DNA from 2 places in the Variovorax sp. YR566 genome. Region 2 is predicted to be linked to the other one. Evidence: riboswitches for the same ligand, from Rfam matches in the RefSeq annotation. Region 2 holds a riboswitch; the other holds the start of a gene.
What was found. A riboswitch is a leader RNA that binds a small molecule or an ion and turns the genes downstream of it on or off. The one in region 2 is predicted to bind glycine.
Positions count from the first base shown of each region.

Region 1: linked by a shared signal. The riboswitch ahead of gcvT (glycine cleavage system aminomethyltransferase GcvT) and the one ahead of ACTG4X_RS05665 (D-amino acid dehydrogenase) in region 2 are both predicted to bind glycine.

Region 1 covers NZ_CP197092.1:4,593,728-4,598,131, forward strand. Annotated here, with positions in the region: gene ACTG4X_RS21640 (TRAP transporter large permease) at 1-695, shown strand, start outside; gene ACTG4X_RS21645 (L,D-transpeptidase Cds6 family protein) at 802-1,266, shown strand; gene ACTG4X_RS21650 (hypothetical protein) at 1,365-1,925, shown strand; glycine riboswitch at 1,959-2,049, shown strand; glycine riboswitch at 2,062-2,174, shown strand; gene gcvT (glycine cleavage system aminomethyltransferase GcvT) at 2,220-3,392, shown strand; gene gcvH (glycine cleavage system protein GcvH) at 3,452-3,823, shown strand; partial or broken gene gcvP (aminomethyl-transferring glycine dehydrogenase) at 3,875-4,404, shown strand, end outside.
Region 2 covers NZ_CP197092.1:1,222,791-1,227,194, reverse strand. Annotated here, with positions in the region: gene rfbD (dTDP-4-dehydrorhamnose reductase) at 1-300, opposite strand, end outside; gene rfbB (dTDP-glucose 4,6-dehydratase) at 297-1,376, opposite strand; glycine riboswitch at 1,493-1,594, shown strand; glycine riboswitch at 1,598-1,714, shown strand; gene ACTG4X_RS05665 (D-amino acid dehydrogenase) at 1,807-3,126, shown strand; gene ACTG4X_RS05660 (hypothetical protein) at 3,105-4,404, opposite strand, start outside.

The DNA.
Region 1 (4,404 bases), 3.4 Mb from region 2:
ACAAGGGCGATGGGCAAACGCCTCCGCTGCGCGAGATCCTGGTCACGACCTGGAAGGCGATTCCTGCGATCCTGCTGCCGGTGGTGATCCTGGGCGGCATGCGCGCCGGCTGGTTCACGCCGACCGAGGCCTCGGTAGTGGCGGTGTTCTATGCGCTGGTGTGCGGCAAGTTCGTCTACCGCACGCTCGAGTGGAAGATGCTGCCCGACATCCTCTCGCGCTCTGCCCTGCTGTCGGCTTCGGTGCTGATCATCATCGGGCTGTCGGCCTCGTTCGCGTGGGTGCTGACCATCGAGGGCATTCCGCAGCAGATGGCCGAATGGCTCATCAGCATGAACCTCTCGCCGTGGATGTTCCTGATCATCGTCAACGTGTTCCTGCTGCTGTTCGGCATCTTCATCGAGCCGCTGCCGGGCGTGATGGTGCTGGCGCCGATCCTCGCGCCGGTGGCCATCAAGCTGGGTGTGGACCCGGTGCACTTCGCGATGATCGTGATCTTCAACCTCACGCTGGGCATGATCACGCCGCCGGTGGGCGGGCTGCTGTTCGTGACCTGCAACGTGTCGAAGGTGCCGATGTCGGCGCTGGTGAAGGAGCTGGTGCCGTTCCTTTGGGCCCATGGGGCGGTGCTGGTCATCCTGACCTTCGTGCCCGCGCTGAGCACGTGGCTGCCGCACGTGCTCGGGTTCAAGTAGCGGCCCGGGCTCCGGGGCCTGATCGGCCCGGTGAATCGGCGGATGTTCACTGCCAGAATCGGGCGACGGGCCAAGGGCCGACAACCGACAAGGAGGGGACTGCGCCATGAATCGATTCCTGAGCTGCCTGCTGGGCGGTGCCTTGCTGGCTCCGGCTGCCTTCAGCGCCCCGCCCGCAACGCCCGCCGCGGCACCAGCCCCCGTATCGGCAGCAGCGCCGGCCGATCCCGCCTCCAGCATCCGCGAAGTCGAAGCCGCCGTGCGCGCCTGGGCCGCGGCCTGGTCAGCCCGGGACGTGGTGCGCTACCTGGCCGCCTATGCACCCGACTTCACGCCGCCCCGAGGCCAGGACCGCAAGGCCTGGGAGGCGGACCGCCGCGCGCGCATTACCGACAAGACGACCATCAGCGTGAGCATCGACAGCCTGGTCATCAGCGTCCAGGGGCAGGCGGCCAGCGCAAGCTTTCAACAGACCTACAGCGCCGACAAGCTGCGCGAGAAGAGCCGCAAGACGCTGGAATTGCAGCGCGTGGGCAACCAGTGGCTCATACGCAAGGAAAGCGCGGGCTGAAGGCCAGCCGCGATTGCCCCTGTAAGGCAAACGGTTCATGAAGATGTCACCACTTGCAACGATGCTGCAGCCCTCGATTCCCGAAAGCTGTGGCTGCCATGTTTCCCACCAAGACCGACAAGGCGCGCGACGAACTCCAGGGCGGACAGCGCACGCTCAGCCAGCGTGAGCGCGCCCTGCTGCTGATGGCCGATGGCCGGCGCTCGCTGACCGACTTCAGTCCGCTGTTCTCCAACCGGGTCGAAGCCGAACAGGCGATCCAGGCGCTGGTGCAGCGGGGTTACCTGCAGGCCCCGCAGGCTGCTGCTGCGGCACCGGCGCCCGCACCGGTAGCAGCCCCCGCCCGGCCCGCGCCTATCGCCGCCGCCGAGCCGATCCAGGTCGCCACCACCTCGGCCGACACCTTCGACGGCAAGCGCTCGCTGGCCACCACGCGCATGTTCCTGTTCGACATCTGCGAGCGCATGTTCGTGCGGCGCGACCCGAAGTTCGCGCTGCAGATGCGCGACGCCCTGCGCGAGGCCCGCGACCGCGAGGCGATGCTGACCATCGCCGCGCTGATGCTCACCGAGATCGAGAAAACCGCCGGGGTGGAGCGGGCCGAATCGCTGCGCGAGCGCATCGACAAGCTGCTGCCGCCGGCCGAAATCATCCACTGACGCAAAACCCCGGCCCCGCGCGATCCACTACACTCGCCAAGGTCAGGAGAGAGCCCCGCATGCCGGGGCCGCCGAAGGCGCAGGGGTTTCCCGAACGCTCAGGCAAAAGGACTGACAAGGCGCCGGTGAACTCCGGCGTTTCCTTGCTGGAGAGAGGCCGTTGCAGTGAAAACTGCCCATCGGCCCACCGAAGGAGCAAACCCCGATCGTGGGGCGAATCTCTCAGGTAAAGCGGACAGCAGGGGTGGCCCATGGCTTGCGTCATGGATTTCGTCTGCCCCTTTGGAGTGCCCCGTGGCTGCTTCTTCCGCCCCCGCTACCGAACTTCTCAAGACGCCGCTGCACGACCTCCACGTGGAGCTCGGTGCCCGCATGGTGCCCTTTGCCGGCTATTCGATGCCGGTGCAGTACCCCGCCGGCCTGATGGCCGAGCACAAGCACACGCGCGATGCGGCCGGCCTGTTCGACATCTCGCACATGGGCCAGCTCCGGCTAGTCGGGCCCGATGCAGCGGCCGCCTTCGAAACCCTGATGCCAGTCGACGTGGTCGACCTGCCCGCCGGCAAGCAGCGCTACGGCCTGCTGCTGAACGACGAAGGCGGCATCCTCGACGACCTGATGTTCTTCAATGAAGGCAACGGCTCGATCTTCGTGATCGTCAACGGCGCCTGCAAGGTGGCCGACATCGCCCACATCCAGCAGAAGATCGGCAGCCGCTGCCAAGTGCAGCCCCTACCCGACCACGCCCTGCTCGCGCTGCAGGGCCCGCAGGCCGCGGCCACGCTGGCGCGGCTGTCGCCCGGCATCGAGCGCTTCGTGTTCATGACGGGCGGTGCGGTGCAGATCGGCGGCATTGCCGCCTTCGTCACCCGCAGCGGCTACACCGGCGAAGACGGCTTCGAGATCTCGGTGGCCGCCAAGGACGCCGAGGCGCTGGCCCGCCTGCTGCTGGCCCAGCCCGAGGTCAAGCCCATCGGCCTGGGCGCGCGCAATTCGCTGCGACTCGAAGCCGGGCTTTGCCTCTACGGCAACGACATCGACACCACCACCACGCCTGTCGAGGCCTCGCTCAACTGGGCGATGCAGAAGGTGCGCCGCACGGGCGGCGCGCGCGAAGGCGGCTTTCCTGGCGCGGCAAAGATCCTCGCGCAGCTCGCCGTCGCTGCCGCAGGCGCTGCCGGCCACACCGACCACGACACGCTGAAGCGCAAGCGCGTGGGCCTCGTCGCCCTCGAACGCATTCCGGTGCGCGACGGCACGGTGCTGCAATCTTTCGAAGGCCATGACATCGGCATCGTCACCAGCGGCCTGCTCGGCCCGACGGCCGACCGCTGCATCGCCATGGGCTACGTGGCCACCGCCTTCGCCGAGCCGGGCACGCGCGTGCAGGCCATCGTGCGCGGCAAGCCGGTGCCGATGGAAGTCTCGACGATGCCTTTCGTGCCCACCCGCTACTACCGCGGCTGAGCCTGGTCGACAGGCTAGGCTCTGCACCCCGATTCATTTTTTCCATGAGGAGTTTTTCCATGAGCATCAAGTACACCAAGGACCACGAATGGGTGTCGGCCGAAGGCGACGCAGCCACCGTCGGCATCACCGTGCATGCGCAGGACGCGCTGGGCGACGTGGTGTTCGTCGACCTGCCCGAAGTCGGCAAGACCTTTGCGCAAGGCGAAGTTGCCGGCGTCGTCGAATCGGTCAAGGCCGCGGCCGACGTGTTCATGCCCGTGTCGGGCGAGATCACCGAAGTGAACGAGGCGCTGCGCGCCGACCCGTCGCTCGCCAACAGCGATCCGCTGGCCGCCGGCTGGTTCTTCAAGGTCAAGCTGAGCGAACCCGCGCAGCTCGACGCCCTGCTGGACGCGGCCTCCTACGACAAGTTCGCCGCCGAATCCTGATCCGCTGAGTTCCTCAGCCACCTTCCTTCTTCTCCCCGAGCCCTCACCGCCATGCCGACGCCCGCCCTTCCCTCTTTGCAAGAACTAGAGAACGCCGAAGAATTCCTCGCCCGCCACATCGGCATCGATGCGGCGGACGAGGCGCGCATGCTGCCGGTGATCGGCTCGGAAACGCGCGCGGAGTTCATCGACGGCATCGTGCCCGCGGCCATCCGCCGCGCAAAGCCGATGCGCCTGCCCGCACCGGCAACCGAAGCCGATGCGCTGGCCGAGCTGAAGGTGATGGCGTCGAAGAACAAGGTGTTCAAGAACTTCATCGGCCAGGGCTACTACGGCACGCACACGCCGGGCGTCATCTTGCGCAACGTGCTCGAGAACCCCGCCTGGTACACCGCCTACACGCCCTACCAGGCCGAAATCTCGCAGGGCCGCATGGAAGCCCTGCTCAACTTCCAGACGATGGTGTGCGACCTCACGGGCATGGCCATCGCCAACGCCTCGATGCTCGACGAGGCCACGGCCGCAGCCGAGGCCATGACGCTGGCCAAGCGCAGCGTGAAGAGCAAGAGCAACGTGTTCCT
Region 2 (4,404 bases):
AACCATCAGCGCGCCGATCTGCTGCGCCGCCTCGGCCACGATTCCCGGGGAAGTGCCGTTGAGCTTGCGCGCAAAATCAGGTTCGCTCTCGGCCTTGTCGACGGCCGTGTGCGCCGCCGCATTGACGATCACGTCGGGGCGCACCTTCAAGACTGTCTCGGCCAGTTGCTCCGGCCGGCTGAAGTCAGCGTTGAAATCCGTGCTGTCAAAGTCGAGCGCGACCAGTTCACCCAGGGGCGCCAGGCTGCGCTGCAGCTCCCAGCCGACCTGTCCGCCCTTGCCCAGCAGCAGCAACTTCATGCCGCGGCCTTCGCAGGTGCTGCGTCGTATTGCTTCTCGACCCACTCGCGATACGCGCCGCTTTGCACATTGCGCACCCACTCACCATTGGCCAGGTACCACTGGACGGTCTTGCGGATGCCGGTGTCGAAGGTCTCGGCGGGCTTCCAGCCAAGCTCGGCCTCGAGCTTGCGCGCGTCGATGGCGTAGCGGCGGTCGTGGCCGGGGCGGTCGGTGACGTAGGTGATCTGTTCCTTGTAGGGCTTACCGTCGGCCCTGGGGCTCAGCTCGTCGAGCAACGCACACACGGTGTTGACGATCTCGATGTTGGGCTTCTCGTTCCAGCCGCCCACGTTGTAGGTCTCGCCCAGCTTGCCGCCTTCGAGCACGCGGCGGATGGCGCTGCAGTGGTCCTTCACGTAGAGCCAGTCGCGCACCTGCATGCCGTCGCCGTACACGGGCAGGCTCTTGCCGGCCAGTGCATTGACGATCATCAGCGGGATGAGCTTCTCGGGAAAGTGGAAGGGGCCGTAGTTGTTCGAGCAGTTGGTGGTCAGCACCGGCAGGCCGTAGGTGTGGTGCCAGGCGCGCACGAGGTGGTCGCTGGCGGCCTTGCTGGCCGAATACGGGCTGTTGGGCTCGTACTTGTTCTCTTCGGTGAAGGCCGGGTCGGTCTTGGAGAGCGAACCGTAGACCTCGTCGGTGGACACGTGCAGGAAGCGGAAGGCCGTCTTCTGCTCGGCCGGCAGCGCGCTCCAGTGGCCGCGCACGGATTCGAGCAGGCGGAAGGTGCCCAGCACGTTGGTCTGCACGAAGTCTTCGGGGCCGTGGATGGAGCGGTCCACGTGCGATTCGGCGGCGAAGTTCACAACTGCGCGCGGCTTGTGCTCGGCCAGCAGGCGATCGACCAAAGCGCTGTCGCCGATGTCGCCCTGCACGAAGATGTGCCTCGGGTTGTTCTTGAGCGACGCGAGGGTCTCGAGGTTGCCTGCGTAGGTCAGCTTGTCGAGGTTCACGACCGGCTCGTCGCCGTTGGCGATCCAGTCGAGTACGAAATTGGCGCCAATGAAGCCAGCGCCGCCGGTAACCAGGATCATGAAGTCCCCTGCTGATATATGGAACGATCGCCTTGCGGCAAATCAACAGGCGATTATCCCATTCGGCCAGAGGAGAGATATCAAAGGTTGGCGCCCGCGCAAGCCCCGCCTACAATCGCCCCACTGCAGGAGAGCGGGCCACCCCGGTGGCCCTACCGAAGGCGCAAACTCCCATAAACGCTCAGGTCGGTCCAAAACAAGGGACCTGTACTGCACCAACTGAAACGCCGTCTGGAGAGCCATCGCACCGCCCAACGTGGTCGTGATGCACCGAAGGAGCAAACCCTCTGCGGGCGCAGCGGGTGAATCTCTCAGGTACCGAGGACAGGGGGAGCGGCAACTTGGACAGCGGTCGTCCGGTTGCTTTGCTATTTATTCAATAGCACACCACGCCCGTCGTTCAAGCGCTGCAACCTCAAAGGTACTTGAAATGCGCGTGATCGTTCTTGGCGCCGGCCTGCTCGGCGTGACCTCGGCTTACTACCTCCAGCAACTCGGCCACGAAGTGACCGTGATCGACCGGCAGGCCACCCCGGCCGCCGAAACCAGCTTCGCCAACGGCGGGCAGATTTCCGTCAGCCATGCCGAGCCCTGGGCCAACCCAAGCGCACCGCTCAAGGTGCTGCAGTGGCTGGGCAAGGAAGATGCTCCGTTGCTCTTCCGCATCCGCGCCGACATGCGCCAGTGGCTCTGGGGCCTTCAGTTCCTGCGCGAATGCACATCGGCGCGCACCCGCCACAACATCGAGCAGATCGTGCGTCTCGGAACATACAGCCGCTCGATGTTGCAACAGTTGCGCCGCGACACCGGCCTGAACTACGACCAGCGCACGCAGGGCATCCTGCACTTCTACACGACGCAAAAAGAGTTCGACGGCGCCCTCGCGCCCGCCGAGCAGATGCGCGCCCTGGGCTGCGAACGCCAGGTCATCTCGGCCGATGAAGCCGTGAAGATCGAGCCCGCCCTCGCCCACATCCGCCCGAAGCTGGCCGGCGCCACCTACACGGCCGAGGACGAGTCCGGCGACGCCAACCGCTTCGCGCGCGAGCTCGTGGGCCTGGCCACCGCGGCGGGCGTCAAGTTCCTGATGAGCCACACCGTGACCGCGCTGCGCGAAGCCGGCGGCAGCATCGATCACGTCGAAGCCACCGACAGCGAAGGCCGCTTCCAGCGCATCCGCGGCGACGCCTTCGTGCTGGCGATGGGTTCGCTGAGCCCGCTGTATGCCGCCCCGCTGGGCATCCGCCTGCCGATCTACCCCGCCAAGGGCTATTCGGTGACGCTGCCCGTCAAGGACGCGACGAAAGCCCATCAGGTCTCGCTGACGGATGACGAATTCAAACTCGTGTTCTCGCGCTACACCTCGGAGTCGGGCGACCGCCTGCGCATCGCCGGCACAGCGGAGCTCAACGGCTACGACCGCGACCTCAACCGCGTGCGGTGCGAAGCCATCGTGCGCCGCGTCGAAGAGCTGTTCCCCGGTGCCGGCGACACCACGCAGGCCCAGTTCTGGACCGGCCTGCGCCCCGCGACGCCGAGCAACGTGCCGCTGATCGGCAAGACCAAGCTGCCGAACCTGTTCCTCAACACGGGCCACGGCACGCTCGGCTGGACGCATGCCTGCGGCTCGGGGAAGTCCATCGCGCGGATCGTGAGCGGGCTGGCGCCTGAGGTGGATTTCGCGTTCAGGGGTATCGCTCGCGCGAGCCGCACCGGTGCGGCTCGCGCTCACTCCACAAGCGCATCCTGAAGCGAGACGCTCGCAGCCTCACTGTCATTCGCCACGACCACTTCGGCCTTCAACAGCCGAAGTCCGAAGCCGAGGCAGCGGGCGTCGGCGCTTTCGGATATGTCGCAAGGCCGGTGGGCGCCGCTCACGACAAGCTCGACAGCCAGGAACGGCCTGGCGCGCAATTGCTGCACATCCAGATCGCAGGACAAGGTCAGTGAATCGCCCGCCCTGGCAGCCTGGCAAGCCCTGCCATTGATTTGGACCTCCAGTGCAACCCGCGCGCTCCCGCTCGGTTGATAGAGTGCACCCGCCACGCTAATTCGTAGCTGCCCGGTTGCAGGGAGCTTCGTGGTGTCGAGCACGAACAGCAAGGCAGCTTTCTCCCCCGAACTCCAAACACCCCAGACTTCCGGCTCGTGCCAGCCGGACAACAGCCCCCCCGCATAGGGGCTCCCGCGCCCGAACTGGACATCTTCGCCCAGCGCCACCTTCGGGCTCGAGCGCAGTCCCGCGGCGTCGAGCTGAAGGCCCCAGCGAAACCCGAATGCCCGATCCACCATGTCCGCGTTTGCAGCCGACATGACTGTGGAATAGCGCTTCCGGGGCATCAGAAAGAACGGCAGGCGCACTCGGCCGACGATGTCCCTCATCACAGGAAGGGAGGCAATTTCGCTTCCAACGGGAATCCAATCCGTACATCCATCTGGAAGATGCGCGGCGTTATTTCTATCTGGCTCGGCGAGCATTTCTTTTCGGCGACCAAAATACTCCGCTTCAGTTAATGCGCCCGATGAAATCCCTGCGAAGAATTCAATATTTTCGGCACAAAACATTGCGTAGATATTGGATTCGATTTTTATCGCGTTCGGTATGCGCCTCAACAGGTCGTCGAGCAGCACCGTATTTTCTTGATACGGATGAGGCTTGATTGCCAGGACGTCCACTTCAGCCGCGAGATCCGCAACCCTCTCAGCGACATCCGCTGGACGCACAAGTCGGCCATTGCTGACGAGGGCCAGGTCAACTTCCGTCTGCCCCAGAAAAACGCCCACCCTGGAATCGCGGCAAAGCAAGGCACCGTCGCCTCGCCGCGAGAACATCGCCTTCATTCCAATCGCTGCGCTTTGAAATGCCTCATCCGGAGTTTGGATTTTCGAAAGAATGCGGGAAATCCGCCGGCTATTGGTTCGCACGCCCAGTTGGAGGTGCCTGGAAAATCGCAGCGGATGCACCTCCACATCAATGAATACCGCGCCGCGGGAAGCGATGTATTTCAACAGTGAGGGAGGCATTCCC